4 regions of the Paenibacillus sp. J22R160 genome follow, and region 2 is predicted to be linked to each of the others. Evidence: predicted binding sites of a transcription regulator. Region 2 holds the regulator's gene; each other region holds the start of a gene.
The links. Region 2 encodes LexA, which represses DNA repair genes until DNA is damaged. Its sites were predicted from a motif close to CGAACATATGTTCG; they were not measured.
Positions count from the first base shown of each region.

Region 1: AC58UW_RS05175 (YhjD family protein) is a predicted target of LexA. The motif match lies at 2,307-2,320, and genes of this name have one in related genera.
Region 3: recA (recombinase RecA) is a predicted target of LexA. The motif match lies at 2,041-2,054, and genes of this name have one in related genera.
Region 4: AC58UW_RS32940 (YolD-like family protein) is a predicted target of LexA. The motif match lies at 2,192-2,205, and genes of this name have one in related genera.

Region 1 covers NZ_JCAUAU010000002.1:362,001-366,312, forward strand. The annotation lists gene AC58UW_RS05160 (alpha-L-fucosidase) at 176-1,489, shown strand; gene AC58UW_RS05165 (DUF1294 domain-containing protein) at 1,578-1,844, shown strand; gene AC58UW_RS05170 (stage VI sporulation protein F) at 1,904-2,191, shown strand; gene AC58UW_RS05175 (YhjD family protein) at 2,339-2,710, shown strand; gene AC58UW_RS05180 (DNA polymerase IV) at 2,707-3,975, shown strand; gene AC58UW_RS05185 (YhjD family protein) at 3,972-4,312, shown strand, end outside.
Region 2 covers NZ_JCAUAU010000004.1:231,873-236,184, reverse strand. The annotation lists gene AC58UW_RS11775 (aminopeptidase) at 34-1,272, shown strand; gene lexA (transcriptional repressor LexA) at 1,763-2,380, opposite strand; gene AC58UW_RS11765 (LysM peptidoglycan-binding domain-containing protein) at 2,528-2,920, shown strand; gene AC58UW_RS11760 (DUF896 domain-containing protein) at 3,061-3,243, shown strand; gene AC58UW_RS11755 (HAD family hydrolase) at 3,287-4,078, shown strand; gene AC58UW_RS11750 (1,2-dihydroxy-3-keto-5-methylthiopentene dioxygenase) at 4,154-4,312, opposite strand, start outside.
Region 3 covers NZ_JCAUAU010000002.1:497,919-502,230, reverse strand. The annotation lists gene AC58UW_RS05895 (regulatory protein RecX) at 160-849, opposite strand; gene recA (recombinase RecA) at 928-1,971, opposite strand; gene AC58UW_RS05885 (competence/damage-inducible protein A) at 2,143-3,393, opposite strand; gene pgsA (CDP-diacylglycerol--glycerol-3-phosphate 3-phosphatidyltransferase) at 3,435-4,022, opposite strand; gene rimO (30S ribosomal protein S12 methylthiotransferase RimO) at 4,019-4,312, opposite strand, start outside.
Region 4 covers NZ_JCAUAU010000039.1:3,897-8,208, reverse strand. The annotation lists gene AC58UW_RS32960 (hypothetical protein) at 1-221, shown strand, start outside; gene AC58UW_RS32955 (hypothetical protein) at 281-526, shown strand; gene AC58UW_RS32950 (hypothetical protein) at 652-858, shown strand; gene AC58UW_RS32945 (hypothetical protein) at 1,021-1,734, shown strand; gene AC58UW_RS32940 (YolD-like family protein) at 1,828-2,169, opposite strand; gene AC58UW_RS32935 (hypothetical protein) at 2,360-2,572, shown strand; gene AC58UW_RS32930 (recombinase family protein) at 2,710-3,264, opposite strand; gene AC58UW_RS32925 (sigma-70 RNA polymerase sigma factor region 4 domain-containing protein) at 3,646-4,312, opposite strand, start outside.

The DNA.
Region 1 (4,312 bases), on a different contig from region 2:
ATCCTAGCGTTTTTTTTTGCGGGCAGAATGTTAATTCTATCCTAATTGAGGTTAGTTTCGTATCTGTCTATTGCTGAGCAGTCTTAGTAGAATAAACGTAGAGGCTTAGTGGGCTCACCGCTCGAAAGAGGATCATGGGAGCGCATAACATTTAATAGCGAAAGGTGTGTAGGAAATGACAAATCCGATTATTCAAGAACGAACAGAGCGCACTCAGTGGTTTTTGCAGGATCGATTCGGTATGTTCATTCACTGGGGACTGTATGCTATTCCAGCTAGGGGAGAATGGGTGCGCAATGCGGAGCGCATTTCGGTAGAGGCCTATCAACCCTATTTCGATGAATTCGATCCTGTTCGCTATGATCCTAAAGCGTGGGCGCGGGCAGCCAAGCAAGCGGGTATGAAATATGCGGTATTGACGGCAAAACATCATGATGGTTTTTGCTTATTTGATAGCGCTCTCACAGAATATAAATCAACGAACACCAAGGCCGGGCGAGATTTAGTGCGGGAATTTATTGAGGCATTTCGGGCGGAAGGCTTGAAGGTGGGGCTCTATTATTCGTTAATCGACTGGTATCATGAGGATTACCCGGCTTATGGAGATCGTCACCATCCGATGCGGGATCACGAGAGCTATGTTAGAAATCCAGAGACGTTCGACCGGTATTTGGCCTATATGCATGGGCAAGTCAAAGAACTGCTCACGAATTATGGCAAGCTGGACATCATGTGGTTTGATTTCTCCTATGATCAGATGAAGGGGGAGACCTGGAAAGCACCAGAGCTTATGGCGATGATTCGGTCTCTGCAGCCGCACGTCATTGTAGACAACCGATTGGACGCGAGCGGCGAAGAGGGCGGAAGTATTTATACGAACAATCCACTCAGCTATTCGGGCGACTTTGCTTCACCGGAACAAATTATTCCACCGCAAGGTGTGACGGATCACGAGGGTAATCCCATTCCATGGGAGGCTTGTATCACGCTGAATAATAACTGGGGCTATGCAGCTCAGGATTTCCAGTATAAATCCCCGACTACCGTCATTCGAAAACTGGTAGAGTGCGTCAGCAAAAATGGTAATTTGCTCTTGAATGTCGGGCCTAATGCGCTTGGCGAGATTCCGAAGGAGTCATTGGATATTTTGTCAGAGATTGGCGACTGGGTTCAGAAAAATGGGAACAGTATTTACGGCTGCGGGCAAGCCGATTGGCCGAAGCCGGAGTGGGGCAGGTACACGCAAAAGGGCAATTTGCTGTATGCTCACTTGTTCGAAGAAAGTGTAGGTCCCATTAACTTGAATGGATTGGCTGGTAAGGTGAAGAAAGCCAGACTGCTGTCGGATGGTTCCGAGGTCTTCTTAAGCCGTCCTTGGAATGCTGCTCAGTATCCGGAGGATGCGTTCATTAGTTTCGGTAGACCGGAGCACTCCAGCTATCCGCTGCCGGATAAGAGAGCGACAGTTGTGGAGCTTACGCTGCTTTAATTTTTAAAATTAATATTTGACCACGCCCCTATTCGATTTTAAGATAATAGTAGTCCTATTATTATTTTGGAAACGAGGGTGCCATCATTTGACTTATTTTCTTGTATATTTACTGCTGATGAATATCGTTACCTTCATAGAAATGGGGCACGACAAGGGGCAAGCCAAAAAAGGCGGCCGCAGAGTCCCGGAGAAGCGGCTGTTTATGTTTGCTGCACTTGGTGGCGGGATCGGCGGTTGGCTTGGCATGCGGGTTTGGCGGCATAAGACGAAGCATACCTCATTCGTTATTGGCATGCCGCTGCTTGTTGCGCTAAATTGCATATGTGTTATTTTGATCGCTATTTATATGTAGCAAGTTTGTGTTCGTTCCCTCATATGTATAAAGCATGACGGGACATCGGAGGTACGAACATGAGTTATCAGCTGTACGGCATCGATCCTGCGTTGATTGAGCGAGTCAAGTTCAAAATAAGAAACCCAGTGATTAAGGAACGCCTCATCATGCTGCTGCAAAGCGTTACGAAGGCTGATTTGCAAAATCGTATGAAGGTCGCACAGCTCATCGGGATTGTCTCTGGCATTCTCGGGGAGAATCTGACCAACTTCCAGGCGAATCAGATTTTGGAGTTCATTCTTTCCCAAAATATCGATCCCTCCAACACGTTTCACTTAATTAAACTGTGGTCCATGTTTCGATAAGCCAGACAAAAAATGCCGCCTGCAGGGTCTAAACGACCTGGTCAGGTGGTATTTTTTTACTTTTTGAAAAAACCACTTGCATAACGAATACGTGTTCGGTATATAATAAGTAACACGAATATATGTTCGCATATGGTGGTGGAAAATATGAGTGTTCATGCAAGAATTGAGACAGAAGAGGATGTTCAAATTATTAAGGAATATACGCTGCTGCCCATTTTACTCGATATGTTGGCAAGGGATATGGAGGAACTCAAGGTTTATAAGGATAAAATTGTGTACAATCATATTCTTTTTTACCTCAGAGAGGTGGAGACCGCCATTTATCCTCAATTGCAAAGCATTAAGAGCGTTATGAAGAAAAGAGATATTAAAGTGATTCATACCGAAATGAATGCATTAGGTATTAATGTCGAGTACAAAGTCCGAGGCTACATCCATCACTTCACGATGCTTCGCAGCTTAGTTAAAGCAGAACTGATGACTACGCTGATGAATATGCGGGGGGGATTACGGTGAGCAAAGGAAAGGAACGGACGATATTCCTAGCGGATTGCCAGAGCTTCTACGCAAGTGTAGAGAAGGCGGATCATCCGGGGGTCAGGGATAAACCGGTTGCGGTCGCCGGAGACCCTGCTTTGCGTTCTGGCATCATTCTAGCAGCTTGTCCCATTGCCAAATCCTATGGCGTTTCCACAGCCGAGCGACTAGGGGAGGCACTCAAGAAATGCCCGGAACTGGTCGTTATGCGCCCGCGCATGCAGCATTACATTGATGTTTCACTTATGATTACTAAAATATACGAAGAATTTACCGATCTCGTAGAGGTTTTCAGTATTGATGAGCAGTTTCTAGACATTACGGCAAGCTTGCCTATTTTCGGGGACCCAGATACGATTGCGATGGCGATTCAGCGCAAGGTGCTGCAGCAAACGGGCGTGAAGGTCCGCATAGGAATTAGCTCGAATAAAATACTGGCGAAGATCGCAACCGATATTTGGGCTAAAAAGAATGAGAGCGGCATTTTCACGCTGCGCCCGTCCGCCGTAGAGGAGTACTTATGGGCGCAGCCTGTAAGTAAAATGTTCGGTGTCGGTTCACGGATGACTGCGCATTTCGCCAGACTGGGCATGTATACGATCGGTGATGTGGCAAAAACGCCGCTGCCGCTGCTCAAGGACAAATTTCGTGCGCGCTTCGGCAAGCAATCAGACATTCACGCGGAAGTGATGTGGCGAACAGCGAATGGGCTGGATGATAGTCCGGTTACGCCCGGAACGTTTGACACGCCTCCGAAGTCTATAGGCCATATGATGACTCTTCCTAGGGACTATGCGGAATCTACTGAGGTGGATACGATCCTGCTCGAGCTTACTGAGGAGGTGTGCCGCGATTGCCGGCGCAAGGGATATATGGCGTCCATTGTTACCGTAAGCTGTATGTGCAGCCCATTTGACGCCCCGACAGGCTTTTCACGCCAAATGAAGATGCCTGACCCTACGAATCATACACGAACCGTTTTTCAAGCCGTTAAGCAGCTGTTCTACAAGTTCTGGGACACGATGCCCGTCCGCCGTGCTGGTGTGATGCTAAGTCAATTCGTTGACGATGATACTTATCAGCTTACGCTTTTTGAGGATCAGGTCAAGGCGAGGGCGCTTGAGAAAGTAACAGACAGCCTCAAGGACCGATTCGGCAATGCAGCGATTGTGCGGGCTTCTTCACTTACGACAGCCGGTCAAGCACAGAACAGAGCGCTCAAAATCGGGGGGCACTATAAATGAGTAAGAAACTGGAAAAGAACGGTTTATGGGAATCCAGCAGGATGATGCTGCCGCAGCACCGGGAAGCGCTGCAGAATTTGCGCAGCGACAAAGCTGTTCCGGCGAATCGTCCTACAGCGGAGGACATTGGCATTATGCGAGATTACGTGCTGCTGCCTTTGATGCACGGGATGATCAAAAGAAAGGCCGTCGAGATCGAAAGGTCTGCCGAAACGCTTAGACAGCTCTATTCACGCGCTGCCCACGCGCTTGCGGCCCAAATTCTAGCTGATGTAAGTGAAACCAAAGCGAAAATGATGCACAGAAGCATTCAAATATTTGAAGAAGAGAAGAATGA
Region 2 (4,312 bases):
TGGGCTTTTTCATGCGAAGGAGCAGGAACTCATATGGATAACTTTTTAGTCAACTTAGAAAAATATGCCGAATTGGTCGTTAAAATTGGCGTTAATTTGACCAAAGGTCAAGACCTCATGATCGAGTCACCGATTGAATGCTTGGACTTGACGCGTCTAATTGTTAAGAAAGCCTACGAAGCAGGAGCGAACTTTGTTCAGGTCAACTGGCAGGATGATTTCCTGACTCGTGCCCGGTTAGAAACGGCTCATGACGATGCACTCGACTACTACCCAGTGTGGTACACAGATATGCTTGAGCGTTTTGTTGAGAATGGCGGCGCACTACTGAATATTAAAGTGCCAGATCCTGACTTGTACGCCGGTATTGACGCCAGTGTGATTTCCAGAGCTTCCAAAGCGATGGCAACAGCACGTTCAAAGTATCAAAATTATGTGAGAACGAGCACGTTCAGCTGGTGCTTGATTAAAGCTCCGACTGCGGCTTGGGCATCCAAAGTTTACGCAGATATTCCTGAAGAAGAGCGGATGGACGCGATGTGGGACGCTATTTTCCGGTTCAATCGCGTTTACGAAAATGATCCAGTTAGCTCATGGCGCGCACATATTGAGCAATTGAAACGCGTTCGTAAGGTGCTGAACGAGAAGCAATATGCAGCGCTGCAATATCGGGCTGCGGGGACTGATTTGCGCGTAGAGCTGCCAGATGGCCATATTTGGCTGGGCGGTGATAAAGCGAACGCAAGCGGAATTCGCTTTGTTGCGAATATGCCGACGGAAGAAGTATTTACGATGCCCAAACGGACAGGCGTTAATGGGACGGTATCAAGTACGAAGCCGCTAAATGTTAACGGAGCATTGGTTGATAAGTTTTCGTTCAGGTTCGAAGAAGGAAAGGTCGTTGATTATAAGGCAGAAGTTGGCTATGAGCATTTGACAAGGTTATTGGAGATGGACGAGGGTGCTCGCTATCTGGGCGAAGTCGCGCTTGTTCCCTATGATTCGCCGATATCCAATGTTAATCGAATTTTTTACAATACAGGCATTGATGAGAATGCTTCCTGTCACCTTGCTTTAGGCAGCTGTTATCCGATAAATATCAAGGATGGAGCTTCTTTATCCAATGAAGAACTGAAAGCACGAGGCGGGAACACAAGTTTGATCCACGTGGATTTCATGATAGGGACGGCCGATCTTGAAATTGACGGTGTGCTTCAGGATGGCAGTTTGGAGCCTATTTTCCGTGAAGGTAATTGGGCGCTTGCGTTTTAGTGTCAGCTTGAGCAAAGCTTTGACTAGTACAAAGAACCGAGGGACGATTTGTCCTTCGGTTCTTTGTTTGTCTTAACTTTAAGAATTTACATGTTTGGGGGATTCTAGGGAACTCTGGTCCGTTATTAGCCTGCAAAAGCATATTATTCACTAGCGAGGGGAACTACAGTTCGCTATTTTGTGGATTTCATCGGAAAAGCGAGGTATTGAGGATAAATAAGGGCCTGTAGTTCCGCTTAGGGAGAAAATTGCTCGTTTTTCATGAAATAGAGTACGCCAGTTCCCTTTAGTGACCCCTTAGCTGGAGTCCTGCTAGGTTTTTATTAATTTATTAAGAAGTAGTACGAGATTTCAATAGAATGTATCAAAGAGATATCGCAGTTCTCTCTAGGTTCTCAAGTTCCTCGTAGGAAAAATGGATTCGCGGGAGAACACAGATACAAACGAATAAGGACCATCAGGATGATTCACCTGACGGTCCTTATTCGTCTTACATGTCACGGAATAATCCGATGACACGGCCAAGAATCGTAACATTCTTCAATAGGATCGGCTTCAAAGCGGAGTTTTCCGGTTGAAGACGGATATGGTCTTTCTCTTTGTAAAAACGTTTGACCGTAGCTTCATCGTCTTCTGTCATCGCGACAACGATGTCTCCGTTGTTCGCTGTTTGTTGCTGCTTGACGATGACATAATCGCCGTTATGTATGCCGGCTTCGATCATACTGTCACCCATGACGCTAAGCATGAACACGTTGTTATCCCCAACCATGCTGACAGGAAGAGGGAAGTAGTCTTCGATGTTCTCTGTCGCCGTAATCGGCACCCCAGCGGTAACTTTACCTACGAGCGGAACGCGTGCAACGGAAACAGCGAAATGAGTTTCAGCACCGTCTAAGCCAAGGATCTCGATGGCACGAGGTTTTGTTGGATCTCGACGAATTAACCCTTTCTTCTCAAGACGCTCCAAATGCCCGTGAACGGTTGAACTGGAGGCTAGTCCGACAGCCTCACCGATTTCGCGTACGGAAGGCGGGTAGCCCTTATCTTTCACTTCGTTCTTAATGTATTCTAAAATAGCTTGTTGACGCTGTGAAATCTTACTCAATAGTTATCACTCCAATACTGGGAATCATTACCCAAAGTATAACATAGAACCCGAGTTCGTACAAACATAAGTTCGAATAAATCGTTGACTCAAACATGTGTTCGTGTTATTCTAATAACAGAACAAATGTTTGGGGGATGATTATTCATGTATATGGCCTACTCACACACTAACAATTCACGCACACCTCATAGATCAACTACCGCGTCCAAAGGGATCGCAACCAAATCACGCAATACGAAAACTATCATTCGGTTTCTTTTCATTGCTCTCATTCTGGGGACTGTGTTCTTTTTCGGTGCCATGGTACAAGCTTATGCGTCAGCATCTTCGCCGACGAGCAGCTTGTCAAATCACTCGGAGACGAAGACTGTTGTTCCAGAGCAAGTCGTCATTCAAGAGGGCGATACGCTGTGGGACATTGCAACTACTCATAAGAAGAGTGGAGAGAACATTCGTTCCTATATAGATAAAATTAAGACGAAGAATCATCTAACTACGAGCTCTTTGAAAGAAGGACAGGTTTTATTGCTCCCTTGACAATTGCTTCCCTAATGAAATGGAAATAGACGGTGAGAGGCTAGGTATTGTTCCTAAGCCTCTTTTGATGTTTTCTTGACATTCCATTAGAGGGATGGCAAAGTAATACTCATATTGAATTTTTGAACTGGAGGATCATTATGAGTGACAGTATGGATAAAAACATTGAGCGCATAAATGAGCTTGCTCGTAAAGCGAAAACCGTTGGATTAACGGAAGCGGAAATCGATGAACGTAACGAACTGAGAAAAAAATATATTGAGGCTTTCCGAGGCAATCTTAAAGTCCAACTTGATTCCATCAAGTTCACGGACGAAGAGTAGTTGCTTTTTCACATAGAAACAACATTCAAAGGGGAAATGAATGATGACGTTGAAGGCTGTACTTTTTGATTTAGACGATACGCTCCTATGGGATGACCGTAGTGTACAAGAAGCTTTTGAAGCAACTTGCGCTGAAGCAGCCAAACACGCGGCTGTGAATCCAGAAGAGCTGGAGGCTGCTGTTCGTAAAGAAGCCCGTGCTTTATATGAGTCTTATGAAACTTTTTCATTCACCAAAATAATTGGTATTAATCCGTTTGAAGGACTATGGGCTAATTTCACGCAAGGTGAAAATGAAAATTTTCGCAAACTTGAAAAATTAGCGCCAGGCTATCGTACGGAATCGTGGACCCGCGGGCTTCGCGCGTTAGGCGTAGAAGATTCAGCACTTGGGTACAAGCTCGGCGAGCTTTTTCCTGCTGAACGCCGCAAGCGTCCTTACGTTTATGAAGAAACGTTCCGTGTACTGGATGCTTTGAAGGGTAACTACAAGTTGCTACTACTAACAAACGGATCGCCTGATCTTCAAAAAGAAAAATTAGCTGGCGTACCAGCTATTACGTCCTATTTCGATCATATTGTCATTTCAGGGGAATTTGGAGTAGGGAAACCGGATGTTTCAATTTTTCACCATGCACTTGAACTTCTGGGGATTCATGCGGAAGAAGGAATCATGATCGGTGATAAATTGACGACGGATATCCTTGGTTCGGGACGTGTAGGCATGCGCAATATTTGGATCAATCATCATGGACTGCAAAGTGGAGATGAGATTGTTCCTGCTAATGTGGTATCGCGCTTAGAGGAAGTTTTACCGATTATCGCTAATGCTTAATGCCGCATAACAAAAAGCCCAACGGCTGTTCGGACGAGGAGTCCAGCACTGTTGGGCTTTTGTCTAGATAAGGATTTAAGCTTTGTTGAAAGCTGGATCTTCCACGTTGTAAGCAACCCATCCATCTTTTTCAATGAAAAGACGAACGGCAACGATTTGGCGATTATCCATCAATGTAAAGAAGTGGTTCGTGTTCTCAGGAACCGAGATGACATCCCCTGGCTCAAGTTCTAC
Region 3 (4,312 bases), on a different contig from region 2:
AAGTATGATTTTGAATACATTATGAAAATATACACTGTTATTTTATCTTTTGTCGAAGAAGCTTGTCAAGCGATAGTCCATGAGAAGATCATCATGCCCAACTTTATACCCCCGTATTCGTTAATGATATTAACTATTTTCAGTAAATAATTAACAACATTAATAATCGAAGGAATCCTCAATAATCTCATAATCTTCTTCACTCGACTCGCTGCTTAACTGCCCTAAAACCTTACTCACTACAGCTCCCGTGAATCCTCTTCGCATTAGAAAGGCAGCCGTCTTTCTTTTCTTGTCCATAGGTTCCCCTGAGGTTTGCTTCCATTTCGTTTGAGCAAGTTTCATTGCTCCTGCTATTTCATCCTCTGGATTGATGTTCTCCATTGCATGTTTAACCAGCTCTTTGTCGATGCCTTTTTGCTGTAGCTCTTGACGAACAAGATTGCGACCTTTCTTTTGAGAAATGATCCGGCTGTCCGTCCACATCTTGGCAAATTCTTCATCATTAAGGTATTTTTGCAAAGCTAATTTTTCAATTACCCATTCGATAATTGATGGTTCATAGCCTGATTCTTTAAGCTTTCGTTTCAGTTCACTCGATGAATGCGGTCGCCGGCCAATAACGCGCAAAGCCTTCATATACGCATTATTCTGCTCTTCATCTTGAATGATCTTCTCTAACTCTTGTAGGTTAACGATCTCTCCTTTGGCTATCCGATGCTTAATTAGAATATCTTCGTGAACCGAAAAAGCGTACTCTTCATTTAAAAATATATTATAGCGTTGCCTCCCCCGCTTCTGTTTCTCTACTCGTGTGATGATGGAAGTCTGTTGTTCTTCCTGTTCCAAGCTATCGAGCCCCTTTCATGCACGAAAGCACCCTAACCTAAGGTTTAAGGTGCTTTCACGGTATCATATATTCGAATCTTATTCGAAAGCCGCTTCTAATTCATCGTCTTCCTCGTCAACATTGGGTCCAACAGCAACAATCAAATTGCTGTTCTCACGGATTTTTTGCTCGATCGTTTCAGCAATTGCTTTGTTATCTTTCAAAAATTGCTTAGCATTCTCACGACCTTGGCCTAAGCGCTCGCCTTCATAGGAATACCATGCTCCGCTTTTATTCACGATATCCATCTCAGTCCCGATATCAATGATACTACCTTCGCGTGAAATTCCCTCACCGTACATAATATCCACTTCCGCCTGTTTGAACGGAGGCGCTACTTTATTCTTAACGACCTTAATTCTCGTACGGTTACCGACCATGTCATTACCTTGCTTGATTGTTTCTATACGACGAACATCCAGTCGAACAGAAGAGTAGAACTTCAGTGCACGACCACCAGGAGTTGTCTCCGGGTTTCCAAACATAACGCCGACTTTCTCACGCAATTGGTTGATGAAAATCGCAATAACCTTGGATTTATTAATCGCACCTGAAAGCTTACGAAGTGCTTGAGACATCAAACGTGCTTGCAGACCCACGTGAGAGTCTCCCATCTCGCCTTCGATCTCTGCTTTAGGTACTAGTGCTGCTACAGAGTCGATAACGATAATATCTACCGCGCCGCTTCTTACAAGCGCTTCTGCGATCTCTAGAGCTTGCTCACCAGTATCTGGTTGAGAAAGCAGCAGCTCATCTATGTTAATGCCGAGCTTACTTGCATAAGAAGGATCCAAGGCGTGCTCTGCATCGATAAATGCAGCTTGTCCGCCGAACTTTTGGACTTCAGCGATAGCATGTAGAGCTACTGTTGTTTTACCTGAGGATTCAGGTCCGTATACTTCAATAATTCTTCCGCGTGGGAATCCACCTATTCCAAGAGCGATATCAAGGGCTAACGCTCCGCTTGAAATCGTTTCAACTTGCATATGCGTTGATTCTCCAAGCTTCATGATGGAGCCTTTTCCGAATTGTTTTTCAATTTGTCGTAATGCATTATCAAGTGCGGCGCGACGGTCTGTCAAAACACTCACTTCCTTCTATCATTATAGGTATATGATAACTTGTTTCGGGGTGTTTGCCAAGTACTTTTTCGAACATACATTCGACTTTTTCGCGAACAAACAAAAAACCGCAACAAAGTTATCGCTTTGTTACGGTTCTTCCGTTAACACTTCTTACATTATATGCGAAGTCTAGCTTTCTTTCAACTGTTTCCAAAGGTGGTAGAGTGCGCTCTTCGCCGACCTGTGCTTAATTGATTCCCGATTACCGGAAAGCTGCAGCGTAATCACTTGAGTTTCCGCGTTCTTTTGCGCAAAACCTATATAAACAAGTCCAACAGGCTTACCTTCAGACGAGCCAGGACCGGCTACGCCAGTAACGGAAATGCCAAAGTCACTACCAGTTGTCGTAAGCAAGTTTTCCGCTAAAATAACCGCTGTCTCGCTGCTAACAGCACCCGGAGCACCTTCGCCTTCCAGTATCTCCATAGGAACACCGAGAAGTTTGTGTTTTAGCACATTGGAATAGCAGATGATTCCCCCTAGAAAGGAGTTCGAGCTCCCGGGGATAGAAGTTATTAAATCGCTGAGCAAACCACCTGTACAGCTCTCAGCCACAGCAAGTGACATCTTGCGTTCATCCAGCATTTTCAAAACAATCGTTTCAATCGGAACGTCTTGTTCCGCATAAATATGTTGACCTAAACGGCTTCTAATTTCTTGCTCAGTCGCAAACAGCTTGCGTTCGCCCTCTTCTGCGGTATGTGCACGAGTCGTTAAACGAATCGTTACTTCGCCTTCTTTGGCATATGGAGCAATGGTTGGGTCCGTTTGAGCTTGAATCAAATCAATTAATTGATGCTCTAAATTAGATTCACCGATACCGGCAAATTTGAGCATTTTGGAATACAGCGGAACTTCATCTTTCATAATCGTGCGCAGCCAAGGAATTGCATGTTTGGTAAACATAGGCTTCATTTCTTTCGGCGGTCCAGGCAGAAGAATGAAATGAGTCCCTTCAAACGTGAATGCAACGCCTACTGCTAGTCCTGTTTCGTTATGTAATGGATCGCTTCCATCGAGCATCAACGCTTGACGCCTGTTGCTTTCTACCATATGTATCCCGCGTGTTTGAAACATTTGTGTGATCGCACTCATCGACGGCTCATGAATGATCAACTGACGGCCTACATACGCCGCTAGGACATCTTTTGTCAGGTCATCCTGCGTAGGACCTAGACCACCTGTACAAATGACGACGTCGGCTCTGGAGGCGGCTAGTTTGAAGCTTTCCAACAATCTCTGCTCATTATCACCAACTACCGTCTGGAAATAAATGTCCACGCCAATCGCCGCGCACTCCCTAGAAAGAAATTGAGCATTCGTATTTACAATTTGTCCAAGCAAGAGCTCTGTTCCAACAGCAACAATTTCTGCTTTCATCCTAGCATCCTCCTAGAATAGAAAAAAACCAATAGGTTGCCCTATTGTGTCTTTTCTGAAAAGTCTATGACATGTTTATTTTTCACAAAATACTCGATTCCTGAGTAAACCGTAATGATAGCCGCTGCCCAACTTGCTATTACATCAAAAGGGATGTGCAGAAACGTAAACGGAAAATTATTGATAAGTAGCGCTATGATGGCTGTAATCTGAGCTGCCGTTTTTGCTTTTCCCCACTTGCTAGCTGCCATCACCGTGCCCTCGAGCAGAGCAATTTGGCGAAGACCTGTTACAGCCCATTCTCTACTGATAATAACAACCACAATCCAAGCATCTACTTTATCCATTTCCACTAGTGAAACGAGAACAGCCGTAACAAGCAGCTTATCCGCTAAGGGATCAAGCAGCTTGCCTAGATTGGTTACTAAATTGCGTTTTCTGGCAATATAACCATCTAAACTATCTGTACTCGCTGCAATAATGAAAATCAATGCAGCAATAATTTGATTATACGTAATGCTAAATTCCTCAATCCGTATATGAGGGAATTTTACCTTAATCAACAGAAAAAACATGATGATCGGAACTAGTAAAATCCTCGCCACGGTGATGCGGTTGGCCAGGTTCATGCAATTACCTCCCCAGATAAGTCAAACTCATAAGAGTGGGTAATGCGAACTTTGGCGAGCTCACCGATTGTCAGCTTACCATTCGATACGAATACTTCGCCATCGATCTCAGGAGCATCAAATTGAGAACGCCCAATATACACATCACTTCTACCATCGTACCGTTCAATCAACACATCGATTTCTTGACCGATACGGCGTCCGCCGCGAATATTCGAAATTTCTCTTTGGATTTCCATGATGGCATTCGCACGATACTCTTTCACATCATCAGGCACTTGATTCGGCAA
Region 4 (4,312 bases), on a different contig from region 2:
CGGAACGGACGGACGAACTGGACGGAAGAATGACGGAACTTGGACGGATCACGGCTGACCGGTTGGACGGACATGACGGACAAATGACGGAAGTGATGCGGATGATGCAGGAAATGCAGAAGCAGCTTGCAGAAGCCAAGTCTGAAGCAGCTGCCGCTAATGAACGTGCCGAACGGGCTGAAGCTGAAGCCAAGAAGCCATTTTGGAAGAAGATATTTTGATGAAAGCCGGGGCTAATGGGATCTGCTGGATTAAAGAAACTATGGGGAGCTAAAATCGAATGAAGCATTACTTAGGTATTCTTGGCGTGGGAACAGTTTTGATTGTGATATTCAGTCTTCTTGTCTATCCAACATTGTATCGATATGACCGTATGACTTTCATCGGGAGGGATACGTCTTATATAGTGAAAATCAATAGGGTGACGGGGAAATCAGAGTATTTGATTCCTCCTACCGGTACTAGTGGTGGATGGAAAACCATAAAGAGCTCTCCTGGGGTGCCTGCGGAAACGCCGAAAGGGTGATTATCATAAGTAGCCGTGAACCCCAGAACGAATGTGAACTACGTGGGATTTAGACAGGATTCTTGGCAGGGGATAGCGAAAGAAGATGTAATATTTAACCAGTAAACAGGGGGAGTACATACGCAATGATACCTTTAAACGTAGTGAAAGAAATTGTTTTATCAGACGGAACTAGAAAAGTCATTAAAGAAATTGTAACGTCAGAAGCTGCGAAAAAGTTAGCCATACGTGCCGGCTACGGAATAGCTGCAGTGGTTGCTTTTCGTATCGCAACTTCTAAGAAGGTCAAAATTGGTAAGGATGGCATAGAATTTGATGATACGGGCAAGTAGTCGTATGTATTATACAAATTGACCAAGCATGTACAAAGAAGCCACTTCGGAAAGCATCCGGGTGGCTTTTTGCTGTTTCCCTTGTGGGACATGGCACAATTCGCATCAGCCAATGAAGCATACAGTAGTTAAACAATGCTTAATTGGGGAGTGTGGTGGAGGGTGGGTGTCAACAGGAAGGCAGTTCCTACGAAGAAAGTCAGACCAACGGCAACGTACACGGAAATTAAAGTAACGGTACCGAATGCTCCGGTGCCTGTAGCATTACCATCCACGATGACGTTCTACGTGGATACACGGTTTACAACGGCACAGGTGAATCGGATTAAGCAGATGATTGGTTTAGTTTTGGGAAATTGGAAGCTTCATTATGATCAATTGAACAACGGTGCTGTTCGTTCTAACTATCAAAATTGCGTGAATAAGTATGCACGGTTCAACTTAGCCCCTGTCTGGTTCACGGAAAGGCTAGCTAATGGCTCAGCAGCGGCATCGGTTCAAATCGATGGTTTGACTACAATGATTGCTGCTAATGGTTTTGGAAGGGTGTCGAAAGCCTACATTATGTATAAGAAAGCACCAGTAAGTACCTTGACAACTAAAGGTGTCACCATCATAGGGGTCAATGCTTCAGATCCAGAAACAACTCCGTTAAGTGTGACAATAAACCCTAACGCTCTTGATACAACTAGTGTATCCACGTTATTTCTCGCAGGCTCGCTTCAACATGCTTGGCTTCACCGGGAAGGGTACCGGCACCCAGTAGGAAAGTACACTTCGTACATGGCTGGAGAATGCAGCATGTGTATTATGCGGAGTAACAAGAATAAAGTTCCTGGTACACCAGATAGTGCTTATACGAAATGGCTAGATTAGACGTGCCAACGATGTTCACAGGGTTCCCCTTCTACGTGGGAGCCCTTTTCAAGTCTGTGTACTGCACACTGGGGCGGTTAGTTGATGCGGTTCTTAGCTGTCCCCCACCGAAGCAGCCACGATGTCCCCGAAGTAAATCCACGTCAGCCCCGTAAGATCCTTCAGCCTAATCCGCCGATCTAGCTGATCCACCTTGACCACTACACCGGTGATAACCCTGTCTTCAAACGGATCAAACGTAACCAACGTAATAGGCTTCTGAAGGGACAGGGAATCGCTTACTGCCATTGATATATCCATAAGTGCGTCAGCGTCTAGGACAGGCTTTGTACGTCTTCTAAGCTCGCGGTGATGTTGTAGTACAGCTGCTTTCAGTTCGGGTCCAATAAACCGGCTGGAATCCCACAGACCGTTGTTGGTTAGCTTTTGTGACATTTGGAAATCATCTCCTAGTAGTCAAACGTATGTTCCTATATGATACTTCGGAAGTTAGGCAATAGCAACGGCTGATCACCTCACAGTGCTTGCAGGATAATGCCAGCATATGTTTAATATTACCAGTTGTATTAGTATTGCGACGTGAAGGGACGTGTTAGCCTTGGAGATTATCTGTTTTGGCGCCAGCATGATTATCTATCAGTATGTAGAATGGCTTCCTCAAGACGGACTTTACAGCATTCTTGGTCGCGCAATCGTTGGTGCAATAGGTGGGGTAATCGGTTATGGGTTTGGATTCACTAAAATTGGTAAGTGGCTAAATAATGCTTTTAGAAGATTCTTCACGGCGATTTACAAAGACCCTTCACAAGACAAATCAGTTGATAAGAAAGGCCAATAATAACGGGGAATGATCAACGCTGAACCACTTGGATTTTCTGGATATTACAAATTTTTTCGGGGCACTTGTCGCTGGATGAAGGCCGGGTGCTCCCCACCCTGGGGCCTTAACAGAAGAAGCCCAACGGGATCACACCGTCAGGCCTTTCGTTTATTAACTTCACGTATCAGGGTGGACTTGCTTATACCGGTCATGGCTGATACCTGGTTATAGGAATTGTCAGCTAGTAGCCCTACAGCATGATCAAGTTGCTTCAACGTGTAAGACTTGGGTCTTCCCTCAGTGAAGCCTTCCTTCAGCTTCGCGATCGCTTTACCTTCCTGTGTGCGTTCTACAATCAGATCCCTTTCAAATTCGGCAAAGCCGGAGAAGATGGTCAGAATCAATCTACCGGCCACAGTGTCTTCAATCACGCCCATGTTCAATACGTGAATGCGTACACCCCGGCTGAATAGTTCCTTTACCGTTGTGATGGCATCTACGGTTGACCGTGCGAATCTGTCCAGCTTAGTAATGATCAGCGTATCACCTGTCTTCAGCTCGGCTAGCAGGCGTGTGAATTCAGGGCGATCCTTCTTTGTGCCGGTGAACTTCTCTGAATAGATCTTCTGTGCCCCATTAGCTTCTAACTGTCCTATCTGTGCTTCTAGATCCTGCCCTACCGTAGATACCCTCGCATAGCCGTAGATCATATGTAATTTCCCCTTTTATTATGACACTAAGTTATGACACCGTTTGATAGCCCTATTCTACGTTGCTGACGGACTGGTGTCAATACTTTTAAGTTGTGATACCAAAGGGGCATCGATGACCGATATTGCCGATTAACCCAGTGTGAATAGCGGTTAATAGCAGCCACGAAGCTAGGAACAGCAAGGATTTGACGGTCATATGCAGGAATTGCGTGGTTTTTCCAGATCGGACATATTCGGCAATGGGAACGGGTCTGAAATGAACCGTGAGCCCCGAGAAGACACCGTATAAACCTGCCCCAAAGCTAGGCCCAGCAAGGCTACACGTATCAAAGTGAAGCTACACAGATCATTCGTAATCAATCGTGGTGGCTGTGTTTTCTAGGCAGTAACTTCCCGTATCTTTCCGCGTAACTTCACCAACGTCCTAGAAACGGTTTCCCTATCTTTACCGATCCGTCGGGCAGTTTCACGCCTGGAATACCCACCATAGGCAGCAGCCAACACTGCACGATCTGATTCTGTCATCGTTGGATCGGTGAAAATTCGTTCTTCCAGAATGGAATCTTCAACGGTCTGTGCCACATTAACAGTCGGATCAGGGTAGATTTCTTCAAATCCGTCTGCAAGGGAAAACGCTTCATGCAGAGATTTTCGCTTATCCGTTTTGGTGAATTTCCGTATAAGACTTACTGCACGTTTCTTAAATGCTTGTTCGATCGTTTCATACAAATAATAGGCTTTATCCCATGTGTAAGTGCGAATGATGTTCCATGCAACTGTTAGGAACAACGAAAGGAAATCAGCAGCCCCAAGTCTATTATTTCTTGTAATACGCCCCCACTTCTTAGCTTCCGAACAAATAAGGCTATGAATTTCACCTGATAGCTTAGGCAGTTGATCGTTCAAAACTTCAGACGGCCGAAGTAAATCTTCTAGGCTACCTAAATCATAATACCGCCCATCAAGGCTAAACACTGCATTAGCAATTGGAACATAAGACTGTCTGCCCCAATCAGCTTCAGCTTTCAAGATACGCTGTACCTTC